2 linked regions of the Ramlibacter pinisoli genome follow. The main gene of each other region encodes a partner of the protein of the gene in region 2 in a complex. Links are inferred from orthologs where the notes say so. Each region holds a gene or a part of one and is shown on either strand. Other genes may lie near its edges. The genes, in order: dnaN and dnaX.

Region 1 (6,993 bases), on a different replicon or contig from region 2:
GGAGCTTGGCCTTGTCGATCACGCAGCTTATCAAGATGAAGTTGCTGGCCTCGATGATGTCGGTCAGCTCGGTCAAGAACTTGTTCTTGTGCTGCCGACTTGAGAAGAATCGGAAGTCCCCCTTCTCCTTCCGAATCTCATGTTCGTGCAGAACAACCAAGTCGTGCCCGAAATGGTTGAACTTGAACTTGTGGAGCGAGGGCAGCACCTTTTCGCTGTAGTGCCTCTTGTAGAACACGCAGAACGCGAGGACGAACACGGGATAGTTCGTGTCCAGCGTGGTCAAGCCATGATCACCGCTCTCGTCAACATAGACGATGAAGTTGCTGAACTTTCCTGGAGGGGGCGCCGCACCGGCGATCTCCGCTGGACCCGGTCGCTCCGATTCGAACAGCGCAAACTGCTGCGCAACCTCAGTCTGGTATTGGTGTGAGCGCTTACTGTCGGTGACAGCGCTGGAGAACTGAGCGTCATTCTCAGCTTTTGCCACGCGCTTTCTCACGTTTTGGGCCTACCTACACTGCCCCGCGCAACGTCATTTGTCAGGGCGAATGCGGTTTGCTCTCGATGAAGTCCGTGCCGCGCGGTACCTCGTCGCCCATCCGACGGAACTCGTCGAAATAGGCCAGGGGCTGCCGACGCGCGGAGTGGCATGGGGGAGACGGCCATGTCCGCGGGGTATCCCGGAAGGCTCGACCCATATCCCGAGAAATGCCCCCTCGAAGGCCCAGCTCTAAAGAGGAGCGGCCCAGCGCGGTAGTGTGTGCATACTAACATTTGGTCGCCTTCTGAAGAGCGGCAAAAGTTAGACACGAACTTCGGCAAATCTTTGCGCGCTTCGACAACTCACTCAGACGTCGATGTTCGCCGCCCGCAGGGCGTTGGTCTCGATGAAGTCCCGGCGCGGCTCCACGTCGTCTCCCATCAGCATCGTGAACACGCGGTCGGCCTCGATCGCGTCGTCGATCTGCACCTTCAGCAGGCGGCGCACGTTGGGGTCCATGGTGGTTTCCCACAGCTGCTCGGGGTTCATCTCGCCCAGGCCCTTGTAGCGCTGGCGGGCGGTGGAGCGCTCGGCTTCCGAGATCAGCCAGCGCATGGCCTGGCGGAAGTCGTTCACCTTCTCTTCCTTCTGGCGCTCGCCTTCGCCGCGCAGTACGCGCGCGCCCTCGTGCAGCAGGCCGCGGAAGGTGTCGGCGGCTTCGGCCAGGGCCTTGTAGTCGGCGCCGTGCACGAAGTCCTGCGTGATGACGCTGGACTTCACGTTGCCGTGGTGGCGGCGGCTGATGCGCAGGATGGGCTTGTCGGTGCGGGCGTCGAACTCGCTGGCCACTTCGGCCGGGGTGGCGTTGCTGACCTTGTCCAGTTCCTGCAGCTTAGTCTGCAGCGCGATGGCGGCCGCTTCGGCTTCCTGCACCGTGTCGAGGTTCAGGTGCACGCCGTCGGCGATGGCGCGCAGGGCCTCGCGGTCCATGAAGTTGGCCAGCCGGGCGATGACGGCCTCGGCGACCTGGTGCTTGCGCGCCAGTTCGGCCAGCGTCTCGCCGTTGATGACGGTGGGGTTGTCGCCACCGGTGCTGACGCTGGCGCCGTTCAACGCGATGCGCAGCAGGAAGCTGTCGAGGTCGCTCTGGCCCTGGAGGTACAGCTCCTCCTTGCCGGCCTTGACCTTGTACAGCGGCGGCTGCGCGATGTAGATGTGGCCGCGCTCCACCAGCTCGGGCATCTGGCGGTAGAAGAACGTGAGCAGCAGCGTGCGGATGTGGGCGCCGTCGACGTCGGCGTCGGTCATGATGATGATGCGGTGGTAGCGCAGCTTGGCGACGTTGAAGTCGTCGGTGTCGCCCTTGCCGTTGCTGTTGGCGGTGCCGGCCTTGCCGATGCCGGTGCCCAGCGCGGTGATCAGCGTCAGGATCTCGTTGCTGGTGAGCAGCTTCTCGTAGCGCGCCTTCTCCACGTTCAGGATCTTGCCGCGCAGCGGCAGGATGGCCTGGAACTTCCGGTCGCGGCCCTGCTTGGCGCTGCCGCCGGCGGAGTCGCCCTCGACGATGTAGATCTCGCACATCGCCGGGTCCTTCTCCTGGCAGTCGGCCAGCTTGCCCGGCAGGCCCATGCCGTCGAGCACGCCCTTGCGGCGCGTCATGTCGCGCGCCTTGCGCGCCGCCTCACGGGCGCGCGCCGCCTCGATGATCTTGCCGACGATGATCTTGGCGTCGTTGGGCCGCTCCTGCAGGAAGTCGCCCAGCGTGCGGGCCACCACGTCCTCGACCGGGCCGCGCACCTCGCTGGAGACCAGCTTGTCCTTGGTCTGGCTGGAGAACTTGGGCTCGGGCACCTTGACGCTCAGCACGCAGGTCAGGCCCTCGCGCATGTCGTCGCCGGTGACTTCGACCTTGGCCTTCTTGGCCAGCTCGGTGTCGTCGATGTACTTGTTGATGACGCGGGTCATCGCGGCGCGCAGGCCGGTGAGATGGGTGCCGCCGTCGCGCTGCGGAATGTTGTTGGTGAAGCAGAGGACCTGCTCGTTGTAGCCGCTGTTCCACTGCATGGCCACCTCGACACCGATGTTGGTGTTCTGGTCGCTCTGGCGGTCGCCCATGGCGTGGAACACGTTCGGGTGCAGGACGGTCTTGCCCTTGTTGATGAAGTCGACGAAGCCCTTGACGCCGCCGGCGCCCGAGAAGTCGTCGCTCTTGCCCGAGCGCTCGTCCACCAGCTTGATGTTGACGCCGTTGTTCAGGAACGAGAGCTCGCGCAGCCGCTTGGACAGGATCTCGTAGTGGAAGTCGTTGTTCTCCTTGAAGATCTCGGTGTCCGGCAGGAAGTGCACCTCGGTGCCGCGCTTGTCGGTGTCGCCCAGGATCTGCATCGGCCGCACTTCCACCCCGTCGCGCAGCTCGGTGACGGCGTTCTGCGGGAAGCCGCGGCTGAACTCCATGACGTGCACCTTGCCCTCGCGGCGCACCGTCAGGCGCAGCATCTTCGACAGTGCGTTGACGCAGCTGACCCCCACGCCGTGCAGGCCGCCCGAGACCTTGTAGCTGTTCTGGTTGAACTTGCCGCCGGCGTGCAGCTCGGTCAGGGCGATCTCGGCGGCCGAGCGCTTGGGCTCGTGCTTGTCGTCCATCTTGATGCCGGTGGGGATGCCGCGGCCGTTGTCCACCACGCTGATCGAGTTGTCGCTGTGGATGGTCACCACGATGTCGTCGCAGTGGCCGGCCAGGGCCTCGTCGATGGAGTTGTCGACCACCTCGAACACCAGGTGGTGCAGGCCGGTGCCGTCGGAGGTGTCGCCGATGTACATGCCCGGGCGCTTGCGCACGGCCTCCAGCCCTTCCAGGATCTGGATCGACGACTCGCCGTAGGCGGCGCTGGCGCCGGCCTGGTTGGTGTCGATGGTCGGCTGGAAGTTGGAGCTTTCCTCGCCCGCGGGGCCGGTGTTCACTTGGTTCGGGTCAGACATACAGGCAACTCTCTCGATCTCTTGAAGGACGGAACCCGCCGGCTTCGGCGGGTCCTGTCATGTCGGCTCATTTCCGCGTCATGGCGGGCTTGACCCGCCATCCATCCCCTGCCCGTTCCACCTCCCGGAGATGGATGCCGGGTCGAGCCCGGCATGACGGAGGTGCGAGGGGGCGTGGGCGGCGGTGGGCGCCGCGCGGTCCGGACCGGTCAAATCCGCATCGGCATCACCACGTACTTGAAGTTGGCGTCTTCCGGATTGGTGACGAGGGCCGAGCTGTTGCTGTCGGCCAGCTCGATCTTCACCATGTCCTGGTCCATGTTGGCCAGCGCGTCGATGAGGTAGGTGACGTTGAAGCCGATCTCGATGGCGTCGCCGCCGTAGTCGATGTCGAGCTCGTCGACCGCCTCTTCCTGCTCGGCGTTGTTGCTGGCCACGCGCAGCGTGCCCGGCTCGATGTTCAGGCGCACGCCCTTGAACTTCTCGCTGGTCAGGATGGCGGTGCGCTGCAGGCTGGCCAGCAGCGGCGCGCGGCCGAGCGTGACCGAGTTCTTGTGGTTCTTCGGGATCACGCGGTTGTAGTCGGGGAACTTGCCCTCGACCAGCTTGGTGACGAACTCCATGCCGCCGAACGAGAACTTGGCCTGGTTGCTGGCGAACTGCATCTCGATGGCGCCCTCGGCGTCGGACAGCAGGCGCTGCATCTCCAGCACGGTCTTGCGCGGCAGGATCACCTCCTGGCGGGGCACTTCCTTGTCGAGCGTGGCGCTGGCGAAGGCCAGGCGGTGGCCGTCGGTGGCCACCAGCGACAGCTGCTTGCCCTCGGCGACGAACAGGATGCCGTTGAGGTAGTAGCGGATGTCGTGCACCGCCATCGCGAACGACACCTGGGCCAGCAGGTCCTTCAGGGTCTTCTGCGGCACGCTGAAGGCGGGGCCGAACGAGGCCGCCTCCTGCACCAGCGGGAAGTCCTCGGCCGGCAGGGTCTGCAGCGTGAAGCGGCTCTTGCCGCCCTTGAGCAGCAGCTTGTTGGCGCTGGACTCCAGGCTGACGGTCTGGTCGGCCGGCATGGTGCGCAGGATGTCGATCAGCTTGCGCGCGCCCACGGTGGTGGTGAAGCTGCCGGTGTCACCGCCGACGTCGGCGGTGGTGCGGATCTGGATCTCGAGGTCGCTGGTCGTCAGCTGCACCTGTTCACCCGTCTTGCGAATCAGCACGTTGGCCAGGATCGGCAGGGTGTGCCGGCGCTCCACGATGCCCGCAACCGACTGCAGGACCGAGAGCACTTTGTCTTGGGTGGCCTTCAGGACGATCATGGTCTTCCTCTGTTCCTCTTATGCATTCTTTATCGAAGGGTGGTAGTCGCTGGGCAGGGAGCGCGTCCGCGCTGGACAAACGCCATTTTCCCCTTTTTCATCAAGCACTTGCCGTGCCCGCGACGCCGCTGGCAGGGGTGCTTGCGCCCGCAACGCCGTCATGCCGGGCTCGACCCGGCATCCATCTCCGGGGCGTGCCGAGAACCAGGGCCTGCAACGCGCACCGGGTGGCGCGGGCAACCGGGGATGGATTGCGGGTCGAGCCCGCAATGACGTGGAGGGAGGCCGTGCCCGGCCGGCGGCCGACGGGGGTGCTGGCGGGCGCTGCGACGGGGCGACGGCAGGCCATCGCGGTCAGCCCTTGAGCGTCTGTTCCAGCACGTGCAATTGCTGGTTCAACTCGGTGACGGTCTGGCGCTCGGCGGCGATCTTGCGCACCGCGTGCAGCACGGTGGTGTGGTCGCGGCCGCCAAAGAGTTCGCCGATCTCGGGCAGGCTCTTTTGCGTCAGCTCCTTGGCCAGGTACATGGCGATCTGGCGCGGGCGGGCGATGGAGGCCGGCCGCTTCTTGCTGTACATGTCGGCGACCTTGATCTTGTAGTAGTCGGCCACCGTCTTCTGGATGTTCTCGACGCTGATCTGCCGGTTCTGGATCGACAGCAGGTCGCGCAGCGCCTCGCGGGCCAGCTGGATGGAGATGTCCTTCTGGTTGAAGCGGCTGTAGGCCAGGATCTTGCGCAGGGCGCCTTCGAGCTCGCGCACGTTGGAGCGCACGTTCTTGGCCACGAAGAAGGCCACTTCCTCGGGCATCTCGGCGCTCTCGGCGCGGGCCTTGTTGATCAGGATGGCCACGCGCATCTCGAGCTCGGGCGGCTCGATGGCCACGGTCAGGCCCGAGTCGAAACGCGAGACCAGCCGTTCGTGGATGTCGGCCAGGCCCTTGGGATAGGTGTCCGACGTCATCACGATGTGGCTCTTCTTGGCCAGCAGGGCCTCGAAGGCGTTGAAGAACTCCTCCTGGGTGCGGTCCTTGTTGGCGAAGAACTGGACGTCGTCGATGAGCAGGAGGTCGAGCGAGTGGTACTTGTCCTTGAACTCGTCGAAGGTCTTGCGCTGGTAGGCCTTGACCACATCCGAGACGAACTGCTCGGCATGGATGTAGAGAACTTTGGAGCCCGGGCGGTCGGCCAGCAGCTTGTTACCCACAGCATGGACGAGGTGGGTCTTGCCCAGGCCGACGCCGCCGTAGATGAACAACGGGTTGTAGAGCTGGCCCGGCATGCCGGCCACGTGCATGGCCGCGGCGCGCGCCATGCGGTTGGCCGTGCCCTCCACCAGGGTGTCGAAGGTGAGCGCCGTGTTGAGCCGGTTCTTGAACTGGCCGGACTGGTTGTCGTCGGCGATGTCGGCCGGTTCGGCAGCCGGCATCAGCTCTGCCTGGGTGGGCGCGGCGTAAGTCTTGGCGGGGCTTTCGCGCTGAGCGAGCGCTAACTCAAGCTGCACCGGCTGGCCGTAGATCTTCTCCAGCGTGGCAGCGATGCGGCCGGCGTACTGGGCCCGCACCCAATCGAGCTTGAAGCGGTTGGCGACGAACAGCGTGACCTTGCTGAAGTCGTCGGAGACCTTGGCGGCGAGGGGCTTGATCCAGGTGTTGAACTGCTGTTCGGGCAACTCCTGGGCCAGCTGGTCCATGCAGGCCTGCCACAGGCTACCGCCCGCGTTCAGGGCGCCGCCGGCGGCCAGGCTGTCGCTGAACCCCTCACTCATACCCCTCCGTCACCTTGTGGATAGTTTTCATGCGCGCAAACGCTGCATTGTAAGTTCTCAAGGCGTTATCCACACCGGGTTTTTGCGGGGCGCGGGGGCCTCGCAACGTCTTGACACGCACCCCGTTCCTTGCTGGGGTGGCGCAAATCAGCGATAATCGTGGGTTCCTCGGAAAGCACCAACATGAAACGCACCTACCAACCCTCGAAAGTGCGCCGCGCTCGCACCCACGGCTTCCTGGTCCGCATGAAGACCCGCGGCGGCCGTGCCGTGATCAACGCCCGCCGCGCCAAGGGCCGCAAGCGCCTGGCCGTCTGAGTCGCCTGCGGGCGGCTAGCGGCAGGCACTGCCCGTGCAGCGGCTGAAGACCCGGGCGCAGTTCGAGGCCGTCATGGCCGCGGGCCGCACCGTCAGCCGCACAGAGCACTTTGCGCTGCACGCGGCTTC
Region 2 (6,983 bases):
ATGTTGGTCGACGAACCGGGCGCGGTGACACCGATCTTCTTGCCCCGCAGGTCGGCCAGCGACGTGTAGCCCGACATGGTCTTGGTGGACACGCCCATCGCGATCTGCGGTGCGCGGCCCTGCAACACGATGGCCTCGATGAACTGGTTCTTGGCCTGCATGTTGATGGTGTGCTCGTACGCGCCGCTCACGATGTCGGCCGAGCCACCCACCAGCGCCTGCAGCGCGCGCGCGCCGCCGGAGAAGTCGGAGATTTCCACCTCGAGGCCTTCGGCGCGGAAGTAGCCGAGTTGCTCGGAGATGGTGAGGGGCAGGTAGTAGAACGCCGCCTTGCCGCCGACCGCCAGCGAGAGCCGGGGCTTCTCGATGCGCGCCTGCGCGCGCAAGGCGGGGACCGCCACTACCGCGACCGCCGCGCCGGCGGCGAGCGCGAAGCTGCGGCGGGTGATGGCGGGGGCAATCATCGGGGTTCTCCGGGGCGGCTGTCTCTCGTGCAACGAGGTTAGCCAAGGAGATCCCTGCACCGCATCGGGACCATCCCGTGCGGGTTTCCACGTAACCCCAGCGGGCAGCCGGGCGCTAGCGCAGGCCGGCCAGCAGGATGCCCACGTTCACCACGAACGCGAGGGCCCAAATGGCCGACCGGATGGTCGGCAGGCCGGCCACGTACATGGCGATGTAGACCACCCGCAGCGTGACGAAGACCACCGCCAGGATGTCCACCAGCGTCTGCGGCGCGGCCACCTGGTGGGCGATGACGACGGCTCCGATGAAGAACGGGAGCGCCTCGAAGCTGTTGGCCTGGGCGGCGTTCGCGCGCGCCCGCCAATCGGTGAGCTTGCCGAGCCACGCCCGGGGATCCTGGTTGTCGTACCCGCCCTGGCTGCGTGGCCGGCCGAATCCGCCCGACTTGGCCAGGTAGGCGCAGGCGTACGGCAGCAGCGCGGCGGCGAGCACGCACCAGTAGGCAACGGTGAAGCGGACAGGTCCCATCGTGGTCGTTCTTGTTGGAGTTGGTACGCCGCCCTGGCTCAGCGACGGTCGACGAGGGCGTGGGCGATGGTGCCCAGGTCCACGTATTCGAGCTCGCTGCCGGCCGGCACGCCGCGCGCGAGGCGCGTGACTTTCAGCCCGCGCTGCTTCAGGGCCTCGCCGATGACGTGCGCGGTGGCCTCGCCCTCGGCGGTGAAATTGGTCGCCAGGATGACCTCCTGGACGAGGCCGTCGGTGGCGCGCTGGAACAGCTTGCCCAGCCCGATGTCCTGGGGGCCGATGCCGTCCAGCGGACTGAGCTTGCCCATCAGCACGAAATAGCGGCCTCGGTACGCCGCAGTGCGCTCCAGCGCGGCCTGGTCGGCCGGCGTCTCGACCACACAGAGCTTGCTGGCATCGCGCTGCGGATCGCGGCAGGTCGGGCAGACCTCTTCCTCGGTGAAGGTGTGGCACAGGCTGCATTGCCGGATGCGGGCGGTCGCCTGCATCAGCGCCTGCGCGAGCAGCTGCGCGCCTTCGCGGTCGTGCTGCAGCAGGTGGTAGGCCATGCGCGACGCCGACTTCACGCCGACGCCGGGCAGGCGCCGCAAGGCGTCGACGAGTGCGTTGAGGGAGGGATCAGCCACGGCCGCCCGCCCGCGCGTCGCGCCCGTGCCCGCTCAAAACGGGAACTTCATGCCGCCGGGCAGGCCCGGCATGCCGGCAGTGATCTTGCCCATCTTCTCCTGCGAGGTCTCCTCGGCCTTGCGCACGGCGGCGTTGAAGGCGGCGGCGACCAGGTCTTCCAGCATGTCCTTGTCGTCGGCGAGCAGGCTGGGGTCGATGGCGACGCGCTTGACGTCGTGCTTGCACGTCATGGTGACCTTGACGAGGCCGGCGCCCGATTCCCCGGTGACCTCGATGGTCGCCAGTTCGTCCTGGGCTTTCTTCAGGTTGTCCTGCATGGCCTGGGCCTGTTTCATCAGGCCGGCCAGCTGTCCCTTGTTGAACATGCGTCGATTCCTTTGCGTGGTTGCCGCGTGCCGTAGCTACGCGGGCTTGATGCTTCCAGGCACGATTCTCGCGCCAAAGTCCCGCATCATCTGCTGCACGAACGGATCGTTCAGGATGACTTCCTCGGCGGCCTTCTGGCGCTCGGCTGCGGCAGCCGCGTTGCGGCGCGCGGGACTGTCGGTCACCGGCCCCACCTCGACCGCCAATGCCACGTCGTGCCCCGCCGCGCGCAGGGCGGTCTGCAGGCGCTCGCGCGCGGCCGGCTGGTTGAGCGATTCGCGCTCGACGCGCAGCAGCCAGTGCCCCGTGTCGCGGGCCACCAGCTGCGACTGCAGGCCCAGCTCGCGCACCAGCGCCGAGATGGCCTCCGCCGCCGCCAGCTGCTGCACCGTGGCATGCCAGAAATCGCCCTCTTCCGTCGCCACGAAACCGGTGGCCGGAGCCGACGCGGCCTCGCGCGCCGACTCGGGCTGCTGGCGCACCGGGACGCCGACCACCTCGCCGCCGCCCGCAGCGGGACGCTCGCGCGCCGGGGCTGCACCGCGCACGGCCGGCGGTTCGACCACGGGCAGCACGCGGCCGGGCGGAATGTTGTTGGCGGGCGCCGTGGCCGGGCGTGCCGGCGCGGCAGCGGGGGCCAGCGCCGCCGGAGCAACCACGGGGGGCGCGGCGGGTGCGCGAACCGGCGCGAGCGGCACCGCGGCAGGCGGCTCAACCGCCGGCCTGGCGTCGATCAGAGTTTTTTTTTCCGCCGCGGCGGTGGCCGTGCCGGGCTGGAAGGCGAGCAGCCGCAGCAGCACCATCGTGAGCGCGGCGTATTCGTCGGGGGCCAGGCCGAGCTCGGCACGGCCATGCAGGCACATCGTGTAGAGCAGCTGGGTCTCGTCGGCGGGCAGCAGGCCGGCCAGGCGCGTGACCTGCCCCGCGTCGGGGTCGGCGGCGTCGCCGGCTTCGGGCACCGCCTGCACGACCGCCATGCGCTGCAGCACGGCTGCCATTTCCTCCAGTGCGCCGGCGGCCGACAGGCCATTCAACCGCAGTTCCCCGGACACCGCCACCACGGTGCGGCCGTCGCCGGCGGCGAGCGCCTCGATCAGCCGGAACACGTGGCTGCGGTCGACGCTGCCCAGCATCTGGCGCACCGCCGGCTCGCGCAGGCCGCCACCACCGAAGGCGATGGCCTGGTCGGTGAGCGAGAGCGCGTCGCGCATGGAGCCCCGCGCGGCCCGCGCCAGCAGGCGCAGCGCCTGCGGGTCGGCCTCGACGCCCTCGGCCTGGAGCACGTTCGCCAGGTGGTCGTTGACCGTCTCGGGCGCCATCGGCCGCAGGTTGAACTGCAGGCAGCGCGAGAGCACGGTGACCGGCACCTTCTGCGGGTCGGTCGTCGCCAGCACGAACTTGAGGTACTCGGGCGGCTCTTCCAGCGTCTTGAGCATCGCGTTGAACGCGTGCCCGGTGAGCATGTGCACCTCGTCGATCATGAAGACCTTGAAGCGCCCCTGCACCGGCTTGTAGACCGCCTGTTCGAGCAGCGACTGGACCTCGTCGACGCCGCGGTTCGAGGCGGCGTCGAGCTCGGTGTAGTCGACGAACCGGCCGGAGTCGATGTCGGTGCAGGCCTGGCACACGCCGCACGGCGTGGCGGTGATGCCGCCCTGCCCGTCCGGGCCCTGGCAATTGAGCGACTTGGCCAGGATGCGCGAGACGGTGGTCTTGCCGACACCGCGCGTGCCGGTGAACAGGTAGGCGTGGTGCAACCGCTGCTGGGTCAGCGCGTTCGACAGCGCCTGGACGACGTGCTCCTGCCCCACCATCTCGCCGAAGGTCTTCGGCCGGTACTTGCGGGCGAGCACGAGATACGACATCGCGGCGATTCTAAGGGCCCGGTCCGACGAGCCCGGGCATCGCAGTCGCCTACAATCACCCCTGACGGGCCTCCCCGCATGGTGAAGCGGCCAACCGGGTCAGGTGGGGAACCAAGCAGCCCTAACTGTGGAGCCAGTGCCGGGGGTAAGGCTCGTCAACTTCCCCTCTCAGATGCCTTGCGGATCAAGCACTTAGCCGTGCTGGAGCGGTCCAAAAGGCGGCCTGTGTCACCTGACTGTGTCACCTCGGGTGCCTTCGCTGGCGAACCGAGCGCGAAAACTGCGCCTCGCCGTTGCTACTGGCGGCCGATTCCCTCGCTTCGATTGCGAGGATGGAACCGCCGGCACGGCGGAGCGACCTGACATCATTCGGCCGGCCACTGCGCCAGCTCTCGCGGCCGCTTCGATTTCCCTCGACGACAACTAGCCCCGCCCGTTACCCCGGCCGGAGTTGCCTGGTGCGGGCAGAGGTGCAGGAGCCGGTGTCGGCGCCGGCGTGGGGGCCGGAGTCGGCGCAGGCGTCGGCGCAGGCGTGGGGGCCGGAGTCGGCACCGGCAGGGGTGCCGGCGTCGGCGCAGGCCGGGGTGCCGCCGTCGGAGCCGGCGTTGGCGCAGGCCTGGGTGCCGCCGTCGGAGCCGGAGTCGGCGCAGGCCTGGGTGCCGCCGTGGGTGCCGGGGTCGGCGCCGGCGCAGCGACAGGCGCCGCGGAAACGGGAGTCACCTGGTCCGCGAAGGCGATGAAGCCAATCACCCGGTCCGGGCGCAGGGCCAGCGTGAACAGCCGCCTCGGCGCCCCGGTGGTATCCAGGTAGGCGACGCCCGAGATGGACGTGCCGTTCCCATGAAGGCAGTCGGCGCCCACGTAGGTGGCCGACAGCATGTAGACGTTCTTGCCGGTTGCGCGCGGGACCGCCTGGCCGGCCAGGGTGCACCCGGCGGAGGCCACCCAGGTGAAGCGCCCGATCGCGTCGATCACGGCGACGGTGTTTCCGCTCAGCTCGTACGTCCCCGCCAGGCCATTCGGCGTCGCGGCACTGTCGTAGCTGGCGTTGTAGGACAGAAAGAGGCGCCGGCCGGTGCTGGCGGTCGCGTCGAGGGCCGTGCGCGCCTGCACGCTGCCGACGAAGGTGGTCTCGGGCTGGAGGTTGTCCAGGAACGAGTAGTCGGTGACGGATGCATTGAGCGTGGTGCCCACGCCGCTGGCGACGCCCTGGATGGCGCCCTTGAGGCTGAAGCCGTCGGAGGCGATGCCCCAGGCCTGGCCGTCCTCCAGCACCACCAGGTCCTGCCGGTCACCGGCCGACGTGCGACCGAACCAGATCCCTTCGGCGTTGTTCCGGACGGCCACGGCTTGTGCCGTGCCCTGTTCGCTGGACCCACCGCCACCACCGCCGCACGCCGCCAGGACGAACGTCACGACCGCGGGAGTCAGGGTGCGCGGATTCCGGTACGACATCAGGCCACGTTACGGCGCGGCCGCCTCGCGCATGGGTCAGGCTTACAAGTCATTGCAGCGGAAACCCGTCGGCATCGGCCGAGCAGGTTCCGGGGCCGGGTCCTCAGGTCAGCAGCGGGCGCGGCAGGATTTCCCAGGAATCGGCCGGCTCCGTGGTCCGCACGGCTTGCCGTCCCTGGTACTCGGCCCAGGCGGTGAGGAACACCATGCCCACGAAGCCGCCGACGATGAGGAAGGGGTAGGCCATCAGGATCTCCGTCAGCGAGTACTTCCAGTTGAGCGGCCGGCCGATGCCCAGCAGGGCGGCATAGAACCAGGACACACCCGAGACCGAACCGACGAAGAGCGCCACCATCCGGCGCGGGAAGGTGAGCTTCATCAGGCTCCCGGCGCGGTGCAGGAACGGCATCACCTGCCGCTGCAGCACCATGCCGTTCAACGTCAGCAGGACCACCAGTGCGATCTTGGATTGCAGCTTGGGGTTGGCCAGCGTGCCGACGCCCTTGGCCAGGATGTCGAAGGAGACCAGCCCGATGCCGGTCAGCCAGAGCACGAGCAGCGCGCGCGAAATGGTCTTGTGCAGGTGGGTCAGGTGTTCTTCGTCCTGGGCGTCGGGTGTGGGCCGCAGCAGCCCCTTGATCATGGCGACGTCGCTGGTGAACACGAGGCCCAGGGCCACGCAGCAAGCGACGAGATGCAGGAAAACGATGCCCATGCGTATGAGTTCAGGATTCATTCCTCAAGGTCCTTCAATGGGGGATTGCAAAGTTCCGACCTATGCGATGCCAGCCAGGGCAACTGCGGTCGGAGCTGAAACGGGCGCTTTCGTCCCGAGGACCGGACTGTGACGGACGAGCGCGCTTTTCACCCCGCACTCTTGTAACGTGCCGTGTAGGACAAGGGCTTTAGGTCAAACCACCTACGGTCGGGCTGAACGGTGCGTCGGAAGAGCACTTTCTGGGGCGCTTCAGCCTGGATGTAACGATTCGTGGGGTCGAGCTGCTGCGATCGGTGTGGCACGACGCAGTGCATTCGGAAACAGATCCGACCGTCTGTCGGACGATTCGCACAGGCCCAGCAGGCAAGGTGGCTCGTCAGGAAGCCGGCTGATCGACCCTCAGCGCAGAGGTTCGCTCGCTCTCGCCGACGTCCACCAGAGTCAGTTCGAAGTGGAACTCCGTCCGCACGCCCGGCACGCTCTCGAAGCCGATGCTGCCGCCGTGGGCCTGGACGATGCTTCGGCAGATGTTCAGGCCCAGCCCGGTGCCGCCCTTCTCCCGCCGGTCGCTGCTGTCGGCCTGGGCGAACCGCTCGAAGACGCGGGGCTGGAATTCCGGCGGGATGCCCGGGCCATGGTCCAGCACGGCGACCCGGGCCCGGCCCGCTTCCTGCCGCAGTACCACCCGCACGGTGTCGCCGCGCGGGGAGAACTTGGCGGCGTTCGAGACCAGGTTCACCACCACCTGCGTGATGCGGTCCTCGTCGGCCTCGACCCAGGCGTCACCGGCGGCATCCACCTGCAGGTCCACTCCCAGCCCGCGCGCGTAGGGCTCGTTGTCCCGCACCGCTCGCTCGACCAGAGGACGCAGGTTGACGCGCGTGCGGCGCAGTTCCAGGCGCCCGGACTCGATACGCTCGACGTCCAGCACGTCGTTGATGAGGCGGATGAGCCGCTCG

What was found.
Region 1: the proteins of dnaX (region 2) and dnaN are in contact, whole or in part, in a cryo-EM structure (PDB 8GIZ), measured with the Escherichia coli proteins. The link is inferred for Ramlibacter pinisoli from one-to-one orthologs.

The regions. Positions count from the first base shown.
Region 1 is NZ_WSEL01000011.1:17,508-24,500, forward strand. What follows is about bases 2,727-5,676. They hold dnaN (DNA polymerase III subunit beta), read right to left. Parts: upstream 4,780-5,676; coding sequence 3,673-4,779; downstream 2,727-3,672. Other genes in these bases: gyrB (DNA topoisomerase (ATP-hydrolyzing) subunit B), read right to left, coding at 2,727-3,463; dnaA (chromosomal replication initiator protein DnaA), read right to left, coding at 5,134-5,676. Also shown: GON04_RS25250 (DUF3800 domain-containing protein), read right to left, coding at 1-490; more of gyrB, read right to left, coding at 851-2,726; more of dnaA, read right to left, coding at 5,677-6,546; rpmH (50S ribosomal protein L34), read left to right, coding at 6,730-6,864. UniProt on the Escherichia coli protein: Confers DNA tethering and processivity to DNA polymerases and other proteins. Acts as a clamp, forming a ring around DNA (a reaction catalyzed by the clamp-loading complex) which diffuses in an ATP-independent manner freely and bidirectionally along dsDNA.
Region 2 is NZ_WSEL01000009.1:575,984-582,966, forward strand. Bases 1,437-4,376 are described here. They hold dnaX (DNA polymerase III subunit gamma/tau), read right to left. Parts: upstream 3,852-4,376; coding sequence 2,022-3,851; downstream 1,437-2,021. Other genes in these bases: recR (recombination mediator RecR), read right to left, coding at 1,437-1,619; GON04_RS17275 (YbaB/EbfC family nucleoid-associated protein), read right to left, coding at 1,653-1,985; GON04_RS26610 (hypothetical protein), read right to left, coding at 4,275-4,376. In the rest of the region: GON04_RS17260 (ABC transporter substrate-binding protein), read right to left, coding at 1-464; GON04_RS17265 (MAPEG family protein), read right to left, coding at 580-993; more of recR, read right to left, coding at 1,032-1,436; more of GON04_RS26610, read right to left, coding at 4,377-5,267; GON04_RS17295 (hypothetical protein), read right to left, coding at 5,410-6,021; GON04_RS17300 (ATP-binding protein), read right to left, coding at 6,401-6,983. UniProt on the Escherichia coli protein: Part of the beta sliding clamp loading complex, which hydrolyzes ATP to load the beta clamp onto primed DNA to form the DNA replication pre-initiation complex.